2 regions of the Roseomonas sp. F4 genome follow, and region 1 is predicted to be linked to the other one. Evidence: predicted binding sites of a transcription regulator. Region 1 holds the regulator's gene; the other holds the start of a gene.

Region 1 (7,108 bases):
CGGCCGTGGTGCCGGGAAAGGCGGCCTCGATCGGGGCGACGGCGGCGCCGCCTCGGCCTTGCAGGGAATGCACCGCGGCATCGGCATCGAAGACCGGCACATGCAGCCGCCGGAAGGTGTTGGAGGCCGTGGACTTGCCCATGCCGATGCTGCCGGTCAGGCCGATGACCTTCATCGCAGCAGGTCGTCGGCAACGAAGGCCCGCAATTCGGCATCCACCATCGGGGCCACGCCGAACCACTGATGAAAGCCGGGCCGCGCCTGGTGCAGCAGCATGCCGAGCCCATCCACCGCCCGCAGCCCACGCGCCCGAGCCTGGGCCAGAAGCGCGGTTTCCAGCGGCGCATAGACAAGGTCCGCCACCACGGCATGGCCGGGCAGGGGGGCGAGGTCGATCTCCAGCGGCGGCTGCCCGACCATGCCGAGGGAGGTGCCGTTCACCAGCAGGGCGGCGCCTTCCAGCCGGGCACGGTCCGTCACCTCCACCGGCCCGCCGAGGTCCCGCGCCAAAGCCTCCGCCCGCGCCAGCGTGCGGTTGACGAGCACCAGCTTCGGGCAGCCGGCATCCAGCAAGGCGGCGGCCACCGACCGCACCGCCCCGCCGGCGCCGAGGATCACCGCCGGCCCATCCGTCGCCTGCCAGCCCGGCGCCTGCTCACGGAGGGATTCCACAAAACCGTAGCCGTCGGTGCTGGTGCCCTCGATGCGGCCATCCTCCCGGAAGAACAGCGTGTTCACCGACCCGGCACGCTGCCCCACCGCATCGACGCTATCGCACAGCGCATAGGCCGCTTCCTTATGCGGGATGGTCACATTGGCCCCGGCAAAGCCCAGCCGGGACAAGGCGATGACAGCGTCCCGAAAATGCTCCGGCCGCACCGGCAGCGGCAGATAGGCGCCGTCGATGCCGTGCCGGGCCAGCCAGAAGCCGTGCAGGCGGGGGGAGCGGGAATGCGCCACGGGCCAGCCCAGCACGCCCGCCTTGCGGGCCTTTCCGGAAAGGATGTTCATGCCGCCTGAAGTGCCCCGCCCCTGCCGCGCCGGTCAATGGCGACGCCCCCTCTTTCAACCGGCGCCCGGCAATGCCACAGGAAGGGCCGAAAGCGGAGAACCACCCCCATGGCGCGCAGCCTCAAGGTCGCGGTCCAGATGGACCCGATCGCCTCCATCAACATCGACGCCGACAGCACCTTCGCCATGATGCTGGAGGCGCAGAGCCGCGGCCATGCCCTGTGGCACTACCATGTGCGGGACCTGGCGCTGCTGGGCGGCAAGGTCATCGCCCGGGCGCAGCCGGTGGAGGTGCGCCGGGTGAAGGGCGACCATTTCACCCTGGGCGCGGCGGAGGAATTGGACCTGGGCGAGGTCGATGTGGTGCTGATGCGCCAGGACCCGCCCTTCGACATGGCCTATATCACCGCCACCCATATCCTGGAGCATATCCACCCCAGGACCCTGGTGGTGAACGACCCCGCCAGCGTGCGCAACGCGCCCGAGAAGCTCTTCGTCACCCATTTCCCCGAGCTGATGCCGACCACGCTGGTGACGGCGGATGTCGTCCAGATCCGCAAGTTCCGCGAGGCGCATGGCGACATCATCATCAAGCCCCTGTTCGGCAATGGCGGCGCCGGCGTCTTCCACCTGCGCCCCGAAGACCCGAACATGAATGCCCTGGTGGAGATGTTCACCGAGCGGTCGCGGGAGCCGCTGGTGATCCAGAAATACGTCCCCGCCGTGCGGGAAGGCGACAAGCGCATCATCCTGGTGGATGGCGTCGCCATGGGCGCCATCAACCGCGTGCCGGCGAAGGGGGAGGCGCGGTCCAACATGCATGTCGGCGGCACACCCATGCCGACCACGCTCACCGACCGCGAGAAGGAAATCTGCGCCGCCATCGGGCCGGAGTTGAAGGCCCGCGGCATGATCTTTGTGGGCATCGACGTGATCGGCGGCTATCTGACCGAGATCAACGTCACCTCCCCCACCGGCTTGCAGGAGATCGCCCGCTTCGACGGCGTCCACCTGGAACGCGCCCTGTGGGACGCGATCGAGGCGAAGGTTTCGCGCTAAAGCCCCAGTCCTCTACGGAATCAGCCGGTCCGCGCGCAGCTGCGCGAACAGGTCGAAGAAGGCGTCGTCGGTGGGCTGGTAGGCGGTGAAGCCCAGCCGGCGGCTTTTGCCCATGTCGGTCACCACCTCGATCGGGCGGCCGAGATCGGCGTCCGTGTGCCAGGCGGAGGCCAGGCGAGACAGGTCAGGCTCCACCAGCCCCTCCCGCGCCGCGATCGCGCGCCAGGTCGGGGCGTCGCCGGCCATCTGGACCTCCAGCGGCTGCACCGTGCCGTCGAAGGGGGCCGGGTCGAGGCCAAACCAGCCGGCGATGCGGCCCCAGCTCCAGCGGAAGACATCGCCATTCACCACGTTGAAGGCCTGGTCCCGCGCCGCCGGGGTCTCCGTGGCCCACAGCATGTGGCGCGCCAGCAGCCTCGCATCGGTCATGTCGGTCAGGCCGTTCCACTGCATGGCGGAGCCGGGGAAGCGGAAGGGCCGCCCCGTCTCCCGGCACAGCGTGGCATAGGCGGCCAGCGTGGTGCCCATGTTCATCGCATTGCCCACGGCCTTGCCGATGATGGTGTGCGGACGATGCACGCTCCAGCCGAAACCGTCGCGGGCGGCGGCGGCGAACAGCTCATCCTCCTGCGCGTAGTAAAAATTCTGCACATCGAGCCGCCCCTGTTCCTCGCGAAACGGCGTCTGCGGCAGGGCGCCCTGGCCATAGGCCTCGAAGGGGCCGAGGTAGTGCTTCAGGCCGGTCACCAGCGCCGCATGGCGCAGGCTGCCGGCGGGGCGCAGCGCGGCCAGCAGGTTGCGAACCATGCCGCCATTCACCCGGATGTTCTCCGCCTCATTGGCTTGGCGGGACCAGGTGGCGATGAAGACGGCGTCCGGCTTCACCCCTGCTAGCGCCTGCGCGAGCCCTTCGGGGTCCTGCAAATCCCCGGCAATCGGGGTGACGCCCGGCTGCGCCGGGGGGCGGCGCGCCAGTCCAAGAACCTGCCAATCCTCCCGCGCCAGCAGCGCGGCCATCGCGCTGCCCACGATGCCGCTGGTTCCGACGACCAAAGCTGTTCCGGCCATGTGCTGATCCTTTGTGCCGCGGTCCAAAACGAAAAGGGGTCCATCCCACCGGATGGACCCCCTTCAACCCAAAGTCGTTGGTCGGCTCAGGCGCGCCGGCCGGCAACCGCCCGGTACACCGCCAGCACGATCACGGCGCCGACCACCGCGCCGATGAAGCCCGCGCCCTCTCCGGCCCTGTACCAGCCGATCGCCTGGCCCAGCCAGGTCGCCACCAGGGCACCGAGAATGCCGAGCAGGATGGTGATGATGAAGCCGCCGGGGTCGCGCCCCGGCATGAGGAATTTCGCCAATGCGCCGGCCAGGAAGCCGATGATGATCGTCCAGATGAAACCCATAGCCCTCGCCTCCGCGTGATGCGCCCCTAAGCGCGGGAATCATCCCGGGTTCCCCAGGCCGATGTTGCGCCGCACTCTTTCCCTGCGCGCCGTGACATAAATCTACCTGCGGCAGATCAGCCGCGGCCTTGCCCCGGCACCGGGCGGGATCACCAGCCGCGCCCGCAGCCCCGGCGCGCAGAGCCCCGCCACCGCGCGCGGCGGCAGCGCCGCGGCCCCCTGCGCCACCCGCACCCGTGTGTGATAGGCGAGGCCCCGCCCCGGCTCCATGGAATGGTACTGGGCCACGGCCTCCGCCCATCCGCCGGTGCGGCCGCGCAGCTCGCGCAGGAAGCGCACCGCATAGGCGACGTTGGTCGGGGGGTGGAAGGCGTCTTCCAGCCGGTCGAAGGCCTCGGGGTGCCAGGCCAGGTTGATCTGCATGCAGCCGACATCGATGGAAGGCCGCCCGGACTCACGCAGCGCTTCCACCCGCGCCACTGCTTCCGCCGCCGTTTCGGGAAACAGGCTCTCGCCGCCGGCATTCAGGGCGAAGGGCCAGGGGGCGGCGCCGCCGCCGGGGCGGGCGCGGCTGCTTTCCACCCGGGCGATGGCCAGCAACAGCCCGTCCGGAATCCCGCTGCGCGCTTCCGCCGCCGCGATGGCGCGGGTGCAGGCGGTCCAGGGGTCCTCCTCCTGCGCCGCGGCGGTCAGGGGCCAGGCCAGAAGCAGCGCGGCAAGGATCCAGAGGCGCGGCATGCGCCCACCTGCCCGCGCCGCGCGGCTGGCGTCAAGCGAAGGCGGTCCGCGTCGCGGTCAACAAAACGTCCAGCTCCGGCGGCCCCGCCAGCAGCAGAAGCCCGAGCCCGACCGCGGCGGCGGAGGCGACCAGCAGCGCCGCCATGCGCAGCACGCCGCGCACCGGCGCCACCAGCAGGGATGACAGCAGCCCCGCACCCCCGGCCAGCAGAAGGGACGCCGCGGTGAACACCGCCGTCACGCCTGGCCACCCTTGAGCCAGACATTCCGCAGCACGGCCCAGAGCCCCGTCGCCTCCTGCTTCGGCATTTGACCACTCCTGTATCCGATCCGGTGTCAGGCTAGGCCAGGGGTCGTAACCATCGCATGGCACAACTGTGTCGAAACCTTGCCGCAGGCCTGGGCTTGCGGTTGCGCCCCAGCGACATGACCTTCTGGCAACGCAAGGTTGACCCGGCCACCGGGCGGCCCCTAGCTTTGGTCTTTGAATGTTCACGGTTTGGAAAACGCCCACGATGGGTCCGATCACCAGGCCACCCCGCCCCACCGGGGCGCCCGCCATGAGCCACTCCGCCACCTCCATCCCGCTGCCGCCGGGCCTGGATGACCGCAGCGCGGCGATTTTCCGCGAATTGGTCGAAACCTACGTCCAGACCGGGGAGCCGGTGGGGTCCCGCACCCTGTCGCGCCGCCTGCCCCAGGCCCTGTCGCCCGCCACCATTCGCAATGTGATGGCGGATCTGGAAGATGCCGGGCTTCTCTTTGCCCCCCATACCTCCGCCGGGCGCCTGCCGACGGAGCGCGGGCTGCGCCTGTTCGTCGATGGCCTGCTGCAATTCGGCGCCCTGCCGGAGGAGGAGCGGGACGCTATCACCGCCCGCTGCGCCGCCGGCGGGCGCTCGCTTCAGGAAACCCTGGGCGAGGCCAGCCAGATGCTGTCGGGCCTGGCCGGGGCGGCCGGGCTGGTGGTGGCGCCGAAGCGGGAAGCCCCCGTGCGGCATATCGAATTCGTGGCGCTCGGCACCGGCCGGGCGCTGGTGGTGCTGGTGACGGCCGATGGCCAGGTGGAAAACCGCGTCATCGAGGTGCCGCTCGGCCTGCCGCCTTCCGCCCTGCAACAGGCCAGCAACTACCTGAATGCCCGCCTTTCCGGCCGCACGCTGGAGGAAACGCGCGGCACGGTGGCGGAGGAAATCGCCAGCAACCGCACCGCGCTGGATGCCCTGACCAACCAGGTGATCGAGGCCGGGCTGGGCACCTGGGCCGGCGGCGCCGGCGGATCGCTGATCCTGCGCGGCCAGGCCAAACTGTTGCAGAACCTTGGGCAAAACCTGGACCACGCCCAGCGCGTGCAGGAAATCCAGGCCCTGTTCGAACGGCTGGAAGCGCAGGAAACCATGCTGCGCCTGCTCGACCTCGCCCAGCGTGGGGAGGGTGTGCAGATCTTCATCGGCGCGGAAAGCGGCCTGTTCGACAGCACCGGCCTGTCGATGGTGGTCTCGCCTTTCCGGAATGGGGCGGAGCAAATCGTGGGGGCGATCGGGGTGATCGGGCCGACGCGGATCAATTACGGGCGGATCATCCCGGTGGTGGACTACACGGCGCGGGTGATCGGGCGGCTGCTGGGATAAGCGGCGGTCCAGCACTGGCCAAGGCTGCACGGGCCGGCTTTCCGCGCTATATCAGCAGGAAGCAGGAGAGCGCCCGTGGTCCACATCACCTCCCCCGCCTTCAAGGCGAATGCCACCCGCGCTTTGGCCGATGCCGGGCTGCAAAAGGCGCTCGACCGCAGCAAGGGCACGTCCCACGCCAAGCGCGCCGCCGCCGTCGCAGCCCTGCCGGAATTCGAGCGGCTGCGGGAGATCGGCCGCGACATCAAGAACCACACGCTCGCCAACCTGGATTTCTACCTGGAGGCCTATGCCGCTCAGGTGGAGAAGGCGGGCGGCACCGTCCATTGGTGCTCGACGGCGGATGAGGCCCGCGCGGCGGTCCTGAAGATCTGCCGCGACAAGGGCGCGCGCACGGTCACCAAGGGCAAGTCGATGATCTCGGAGGAGCTCGGCATCAACGAGCACCTCGAAGCCCATGGCATCGAGCCGGTCGAAACCGACCTCGGCGAATACATTTTGCAGATTCGCAAGGAACCGCCGAGCCACATCATCGGCCCGGCCTTCCATCTCAATCGCGAAGACTGGGAAAAGACGTTTCGCGAAATCCACACGGAGCTGCCGAAGGACCGCGTGTTCCACGAGCGCAGCGACATCATGGCCGAAGCCCGCACCAAACTGCGGTCGCGCTTCCTCGCGGCCGATGTCGGCATCACCGGCGCCAACTTCCTGATCGCGGAGACCGGCAGCAACGTCATCGTCACCAATGAGGGCAATGGCGACCTGACGCAGACGCTGCCCAAGACGCACATTGTGCTGGCCAGCATCGAAAAGGTCGTGCCGACGCTGGAGGATGCGACCAGCCTGCTGCGGCTGCTGGCACGGTCCGCCACGGGCCAGGATTTCTCGGTCTACACCACCTTCTCCACCGGCATCCGGCGCGAACCAGACCTGGATGGGCCGGAGGACTATCATGTGGTGCTGATCGACAACGGTCGGTCGAACATGATCGGCACCGACTTCCAGGAAATGCTGCGCTGCATCCGCTGCGCCGCCTGCATGAACCACTGCCCGGTCTATGGCGTGACCGGCGGCCATGCCTATGGCTGGGTCTATCCCGGCCCGATGGGCTCCGTGCTGACGCCGACCCTGATCGGCATCGACAAGGCCGGCAATCTGCCCAATGCGTCGACCTTCTGCGGCAAATGCGAAAGCGTCTGCCCGGTGAAGATCCCCCTGCCAAAACTGATGCGCCATTGGCGGGAACGGGAGTTCGAGCGGCAT
Region 2 (7,108 bases), on a different contig from region 1:
GGCCGGATTGCGGGAAGGCCACCACCTGAAGGTCCATGGTGCCGCGCAGCTCTTCCCGCAGTGCGACCAGTGCGTCGCAATGCGTGGTGCCAATCTCCGTATCCACATCCGCGAAACTGCGGATACGGGTGGTGCCGCGGGCCAGGAATTCGCGGGCCAGGCGGGCGGATTGCGTCGCGGGGTCGAAGCCGCTGCGGCGCGTGGCGCGCTCCGTGTCGATGCGGTCGATCAGGCGCGGACCGACCTCATTGGTCCACCAGCCCATGCCCCAGCGCGACTTGTCGAGATGAGTATGGCCCTCGACGAAGGCCGGCAGCGCCAGCAGCCCTTGCCCGTCCAGCACCGTGGCACCCGCTGGTGCCGCCAGACCCGGCCGGATGGCGGCGATCCTCTCGCCCTCGATCAGCAGATCGACGGCGGCACCGCCCAGGGGACGGCAATTGCGCAGCAGCGTGGTCATGCGGCCAGAACCCAATCCCGGAAAAGGTCGAGGTCGATATTGCCACCGCAGAGAATGGTGGCCACCCGCCGGCCGCGCATGCGGTCCTTTTCCTGCAACAGCGCTGCCAGCGGCGCGGCGCCGGCGCCCTCGGCCAGGTTATGGGTGTCTTGCCAATAGGCGCGGATGGCCGCGGCCACCTCTTCATCCGTCACCGTCAAGATGCGCGCCGCGCCCTTGGCGATGATGGCCAGGGCCGCCGGGTCCGGCACCCGCGTCGCCATGCCGTCGGCCCGCGTCTCCGCCCGCTCCGTCGTCACCACCCGGCCGGCGGCCACGCTACGGGCATAGGAATCGGCGCCGGTGCTCTGCACGCCGATGATCTCGGTCGACAGCCCCAGCAGGTCGCGGGCCATGATGCAGCCGCAGATGCCGGAGCCCAGCCCGATCGGCACATAGAGCGCGTCCAGCCGCGGTGCGGCGCGGAACAGCTCCAGCGCATAGGTCGCCACGCCGCGCACCAGGTCCGGCGCGAAGGAGGGGGCGAATTCCAGCCCCTCGGCCGCCGCCAGCCGCATGGCATGTTCGCGCGCCGCGTCGAAATCCGCGCCATGTTCCACCAACCGGGCGCCCTGGGCGCGCATGGCGGCGTTCTTCTCCCGGCTATTGCCCTCCGGCACCACGATGGTGACCGGCACGCCGAGGCGTTGCCCGGCATAGGCCAGAGACTGGCCATGATTGCCCCGCGTGGCGGAGATGATGCCGGGGGTCTCCGACCGTTCCCGCTTCAACCGCTCCATGAAGACCAGCCCGCCGCGCACCTTGAAGGCGCCGGTCGGCGTGTGATTTTCGTGCTTCACCCAGACTTCGGCGCCGGTTCGTGCCGCCAACAAGGGCCAGGCATATTGGGGGGTCGCGGGGAATACCGCGTGAACCAGTCTCGCGGCGGCCTCCAGCCCAGGCAGGTCGAACACGCAACATCCTCCTTTTGGAAACATCGGCGCGCCGCCGCGTTCCTCTCGATGAACAGCATAGTGGAGGAGGCCGCCATGGCCATCACCGTCAACAGCAGCCAGTGGACCGGCGAGAGCAGCGAAAGCGCCAAGGGCGTGCCGGTGGTCTGGGGCGAGTTCGCCAGTGACGCCGCGCGCGATGCCGCCATCGCCCATCTCAAGGCCGATGGCGCGAAGCGACAGACACCGACGACCGACACCGACCGCCCGGTGAGCCCACCGGATGAAAACCCGGAGGAAGCCGACCTTCGCAACCGCCGTCAGCTCGGCGTGGGGATGTCCATGGCGGCAACGGCGATGGGCGCGGCGGGGCTGGTGATCGCCAGCGGTGGCGCCCTTCTGCCGGCCGTGGCCGCCGCGGCTGCGGCCGGTGCAGGCGCGGGCCTGGCCGGAGAGGCCGTGGCCGGCGCGGTGACGGAAGACCAGCAGGAAGGTGCCCGGCTTCCGCCCAGCGATGCCCCGCTGATTGGCCTTCGCGCGCCCGATGAAGCGACGCGCCACGCGGCGGAGGCCGCCCTGCGGGAAGCCGGAGCCATCAACATCATCATCGACGAGGACTGATAAGGGCGCCCCGCTGAAAACCGGGGCGGCGGAAGGCGGGCGGCATCAGCCGCCCGCCTCAACCCGTTGATTACAGCGGCCGGAGATTGATGGCAGCCGCCTTGCCGCGCTCCATCGCCACTTCGTAGGAGACCTTCTGGCCCTCATTGAGGCCCTGAAGGCCCGCCTTCTGGACGGCCGTGATGTGGACGAACACATCCTTGCCGCCATCCTGCGGGACGATAAAGCCGAAGCCCTTCGTCGCGTTGAACCATTTTACGGTGCCAGTCGCCATGCGAACTGGTTCCTCCCTGGACTAGCTCGCCCAAGCGCCGATCGCCCGGGCGGGGCGCCATGCGGCGGCGGCGGAACCTGGAGGCACCCTGGACGGAGCCGGGGAGGCACGACGAGGCAAGCCGATACGCAATGACCGTTGCAGGATGCGCACCCCCACTGGGGCAAGTCAAAGCCGCCGGAGGCCGGTCACGGCGATGTCAGATTTGTTGCGGTCGTAACAAAAAAAGAGGCGGACCGGACGGTCCGCCTCCTTCTTTCGGCAAATTCTGTCCGAGGTGGCAGCCGGTTACCCGGCTGCCGGCCGCGATCAGAAGTCCATGTCGCCGCCCATGCCGCCCATGCCGCCGCCGCCACCGCCGGCCGGAGCCGACTTCGCGGGACGCTCGGCCACCATGGCTTCGGTGGTGATCAGCAGGGACGCGACGGAGGCCGCATCCTGCAGCGCCGTGCGCACGACCTTGGTCGGGTCGATGATGCCGGCGTCCACCAGGTCCTTGTACTCGTCCTTCTGGGCGTCGTAGCCGTAGGTGTAGACGTCGCTGCGGAGCACTTCGCCCGCAACCACGGCGCCATCCTTGCCGGCGTTCTCGGCGATCTGCTTCAGCGGCGCCTGGATGGCGCGGCGAACGATCTCGATGCCGACCTGCTCGTCGCTGTTGGAACCCTTCAGCGTGTGCAGGTTGGTGCTGGCGCGCAGCAGCGCGGTGCCGCCGCCCGGCACGATGCCTTCCTGAACCGCGGCGCGGGTCGCATGCAGCGCGTCGTCGACGCGATCCTTGCGCTCCTTCACCTCGACCTCGGTCGAGCCGCCGACGCGGATGACGGCGACGCCACCGGCCAGCTTGGCCAGACGCTCCTGCAGCTTCTCACGGTCGTAGTCCGAGGTGGTCTCCTCGATCTGCGCCTTGATCTGCTCGCAGCGGCCCTGGATCTCGGTCTTCTCGCCGGCGCCGTCGACGATCGTGGTGTTTTCCTTCTCGATCTTCACCAGCTTGGCGCGGCCGAGCATGGCGAGGGTCACGTTCTCGAGCTTGATGCCGAGATCCTCGGAAATCACCTGGCCACCGGTCAGGATCGCGATGTCTTCCAGCATCGCCTTGCGGCGATCACCGAAGCCCGGCGCCTTGACGGCGGCGATCTTCAGGCCACCACGCAGCTTGTTCACGACCAGGGTCGCGAGCGCCTCGCCCTCGACGTCCTCGGCCACGATCACCAGCGGACGACCGGACTGAACAACGGCCTCGAGCAGCGGCAGCATCGGCTGGAGCTGGGAGAGCTTCTTCTCGAAGATGAGGAGGTAGGGGTTCTCCATCTCCGCGATCATCTTCTCCGCATTCGTGATGAAGTACGGGGAGACGTAGCCGCGATCGAACTGCATGCCCTCGACGACGTCGAGTTCGGTCTGGATGGACTTGGCTTCCTCGACGGTGATGACACCCTCGTTGCCAACCTTCTCCATCGCCTTGGCGATCATCTCGCCGATCTCGTTCTCGCCATTGGCGGAGAGCGTCCCGACCTGCGCCACTTCGGCGGAGGTGGTGATCTTCTTCGTCTTGGCTTCCAGCTCGGCGACGATCTGGGTCACGGCCTTGTCGATGCCGCGCTTCAGATCCATCGGGTTCATGCCGGCGGCCACAGCCTTGGCACCCTCACGGACGATCGCCTGCGCCAGAACGGTCGCGGTCGTCGTGCCGTCGCCGGCCGTGTCGTTGGTCTTCGAGGCCACTTCGCGCACCATCTGCGCGCCCATGTTCTCGAACTTGTCGGCCAGCTCGATCTCCTTGGCGACGGTGACGCCGTCCTTGGTGATCCGCGGTGCGCCGAAGCTCTTGTCGATCACGACGTTGCGGCCCTTCGGGCCCAGCGTCACCTTCACGGCGTCGGCCAGAATGTCCACGCCACGAATCATCTTCTCGCGCGCAGAGGCGCCGAACTTCACGTCCTTGGCAGCCATGTGTCTAAATCCTTGTCGATGTTGAGGAGCGGTGCGGTCCCGGATGGCGGCGCCGCGGTCAGGCCGCGTCGCCAGCCGTCATCAGGCCAGGATGCCCATGATGTCGGACTCCTTCATGATGAGGAGCTCCTCACCATCGAGCTTCACTTCCGTACCGGACCACTTGCCGAACAGGATCTTGTCGCCGGCCTTCACGTCGAGCGCGCGGAGCTCGCCCTTGTCGTTCAGCGTGCCGGAGCCGACGGAGACGACTTCGCCTTCCTGCGGCTTTTCCTTGGCAGTGTCGGGAATGATGATGCCGCCCTTGCTCTTCTCTTCAGCCGCGAGGCGGCGGACGAGAACGCGGTCATGCAGTGGACGAAAGCCCATGGACTTCTCCTGTCGCTTCCAGTGATTGGCAAGCTCTTCCGGAGATAACAGCGGCCAGCGAACCCGATCTCGGCGTCCGTTAGCACTCCCCCCAGAGGAGTGCCAGCGATGTAGGCCAGTCATCTTTCTTCGTCAAGTCTCGGCAGCACTCTCGGATTGCGAGTGCTAACGAATTGATTGTGAAGGTTTTTCTTGCGCTTCCTTAACCCCTTCGTGGCAAGCTGACGGTGCCTGGCGAGGATCGCCCGGCATGTCGCGCAAGGATTGACCCCACAGGGTCAGGAAGGAGCACGATGCAGCTCGAAGGCCTGGAACGCTTCGCCCGTCTCGCCACCCTCCCCGATTGGCACCTGACCACCGCCGAGATCCTGTACCACATGCCGGACCATCCCGGCCTGTTGCAGAGCTTCATCTGGCAGAAGCACGACCTGGCGCCGAGCTTCCCCGCGCTCGGCCGGTTCCTCGCCTTCTGGCAGCGGGAGATCGAAGGCCCGCTGCATTCCGTCCGCGTCGCCTCCTCCGCCCTCACCCGCCCGGCGGAGCTGCGCTATGCGGGGGGTCAGTTCATCCTGCACTGAGCGGGCGCTACAGCTCCGGCAGGGCCTTGGTCAGTTTCGCCTCGAATTCGCTGGCCAGGCCCTTGCCGAGCGGCGTGTTGTAATGCGCCTTCCAATAGGCACCCATCGCCTTCACATCGCCAGCCGCCGGCAATTTGCCCGGCGCGCGGCGATAGCGCAGCCTGGCCATCACCGCGGCGTAGATATGGTTCTCAACCATCAGCTCGGCCTTCGGGTGACCGCTGGCCAGCCCGGCGACGGCTCGCGCCCTGGCCGCCAGCGCCTTGCGGAAGTCGAGAAAATTCACCCAGATATCGTCATGGGTTGTGGGCTCCATCTGGAAGTAGCCGACGGCTGGGCCGCGCGTGCCATCCCTATTGGCCAATTGCCGCAGATGCTTCAGCCCGCTTTCCTGCAAGGCGGTGCCGAGCAGCAATTGCCGCGCAGCCGTCGTCGCCTCCGGATCATCGAGCGCGATCGCCGCCAAAGCGGGGTCGATCACCTTCTGTGCGAAGCCTTGGACCGTCCAGACTGCATCCGCCATGGCGCACCTCCCTGCGACAGGGCGGCACAGTGGCAGAGAATAGGAAAATAATCAAGAAACCGTTTCAGACCCGCGCGTATCCGGCGGCGCATGACCCGCATCCATCAGCCGGCCCACAATCGCCCGCCGCACCGGGGCCAGCGCCGCCCCGGCACCGATCAAGGCGGCCCGCGCCAGCCGCGCCGGTGCGCGATCATCCGAATACAGCCGCGCCACCGCATTGGTCGCCAGGAACAGCGGCAGCGTCGCTCCCCGATGCGCCGCGGCGTAGCGGAACAGCGCCGGGACGGCCCCGGGATCCTCGGCGCGGCGGATCTCCCGGGCCAGCGTCTCGGCCCCCGACAGGCCAAAATTGAAGCCATGCGCCGTCACCGGATGCATCCCCACCGCAGCATCCCCCAGCAGCGCGAAGCGCCGGCCGGCGAAGCGATGGGCATAGGCTGCGACCAGCGGATAGGCATGCCGTGTGCCCGCCAGCTCCATGGTGCCGAGCCGCGCCGCATAGCGCCGCGTCACCTCCGCGCCGAACGCCTCCGGCGTCATCGCCATGGCGGCCCGCGCCTCCGCCGGCGGCAGGGTCAGCACGACGGAGGACATCGCCCCGGTGAGCGGCAGCATGGCGATGGTCTGGCCATGGCCGAACCACTCGGTGGCCACGCCCCCATGCGGCAGGTCATGCGCCACCCGCGCGACGATCATGGTCCGCCCGAAATCCAGCATCGCCGCGCCGATCCCGGCCAGGCGCCGCGCTTCCGAGAAGCGCGAATCCGCCGCGACCACCAGCCGCGCCGTCACGGCCTCCCCGCCCTCCAGCGTCACCGTGGCGCCCTGCGCCGCCAGCGACAGACCGGTGACGGCCCGCCCGGCGACCAGCCGCGCCTCGGTGGTGGCGGCCGTCTCGAACAGGGCGCGGCGGATCAGATGGTTCGGCACCAGCCGGCCGAGCGGCTCCCCTGCCCGCCCCGGCGCGAAGCGCAAGGTCAGCGGATTCGCGCCGTTCAGCACCTTCGCTTCCCGCAGCGGCGCCGTCCCGGCAGCAGGTATGCGCATCCAGGCGCCCAGATCGCGCAGAATGGCCTGGGACCGGTGGGTCAGGGCGATCTCTCGCCCATCGAAGGCGGGTTCGGCGATGGCAGCTTCCGGCGCGCGTTCCAGCAGCGTCACGCGCAGCCCGCTGCCGGCGAGCGAACAGGCCAGCGCAAGCCCGGCGGGGCCAGCCCCGATAATGGCGACATCCGTGTCCATGACGCCTCCTTTCACCCCAGGCGAGCTGGGTCGTCCTTGATGCGGCGCAAGTCGCGGGTCAGCTTTCGTCATCCAGCGCCCGAGCCGCCCGGTGCCGCCGCAGCAGCCAGAGGCCGAGGCCGAAGGACACCGCCAGCAGCGCCGCCGCCA

The links. The regulator HrcA, encoded in region 1, represses chaperone genes, less so after heat shock. The targets are predictions, from matches to a motif close to GTTNGCACTCNCNNNNNGNGAGTGCNAAC.
Region 2: a site for HrcA is predicted at 4,691-4,719, ahead of groES (co-chaperone GroES). Genes of this name have one in related genera too.

The regions. Positions count from the first base shown of each region.
Region 1 is NZ_JBSSHK010000006.1:367,386-374,493, forward strand. Features, by position in the region: gene coaE (dephospho-CoA kinase) at 1-175, opposite strand, end outside; gene ACVFYP_RS24730 (shikimate dehydrogenase) at 172-1,011, opposite strand; gene gshB (glutathione synthase) at 1,120-2,070, shown strand; gene ACVFYP_RS24740 (SDR family oxidoreductase) at 2,083-3,138, opposite strand; gene ACVFYP_RS24745 (GlsB/YeaQ/YmgE family stress response membrane protein) at 3,225-3,476, opposite strand; gene ACVFYP_RS24750 (lysozyme family protein) at 3,579-4,214, opposite strand; gene ACVFYP_RS24755 (hypothetical protein) at 4,246-4,455, opposite strand; gene hrcA (heat-inducible transcriptional repressor HrcA) at 4,775-5,845, shown strand; gene ACVFYP_RS24765 (LutB/LldF family L-lactate oxidation iron-sulfur protein) at 5,921-7,108, shown strand, end outside.
Region 2 is NZ_JBSSHK010000001.1:575,151-582,258, reverse strand. Features, by position in the region: gene ACVFYP_RS02755 (amidohydrolase family protein) at 1-460, opposite strand, end outside; gene ACVFYP_RS02750 (threonine dehydratase) at 457-1,413, opposite strand; gene ACVFYP_RS02745 (hypothetical protein) at 1,489-2,013, shown strand; gene ACVFYP_RS02740 (cold-shock protein) at 2,084-2,287, opposite strand; gene groL (chaperonin GroEL) at 2,597-4,243, opposite strand; gene groES (co-chaperone GroES) at 4,325-4,612, opposite strand; gene ACVFYP_RS02725 (usg protein) at 4,906-5,190, shown strand; gene ACVFYP_RS02720 (hypothetical protein) at 5,198-5,713, opposite strand; gene ubiM (5-demethoxyubiquinol-8 5-hydroxylase UbiM) at 5,765-6,958, opposite strand; gene ACVFYP_RS02710 (TVP38/TMEM64 family protein) at 7,017-7,108, opposite strand, start outside.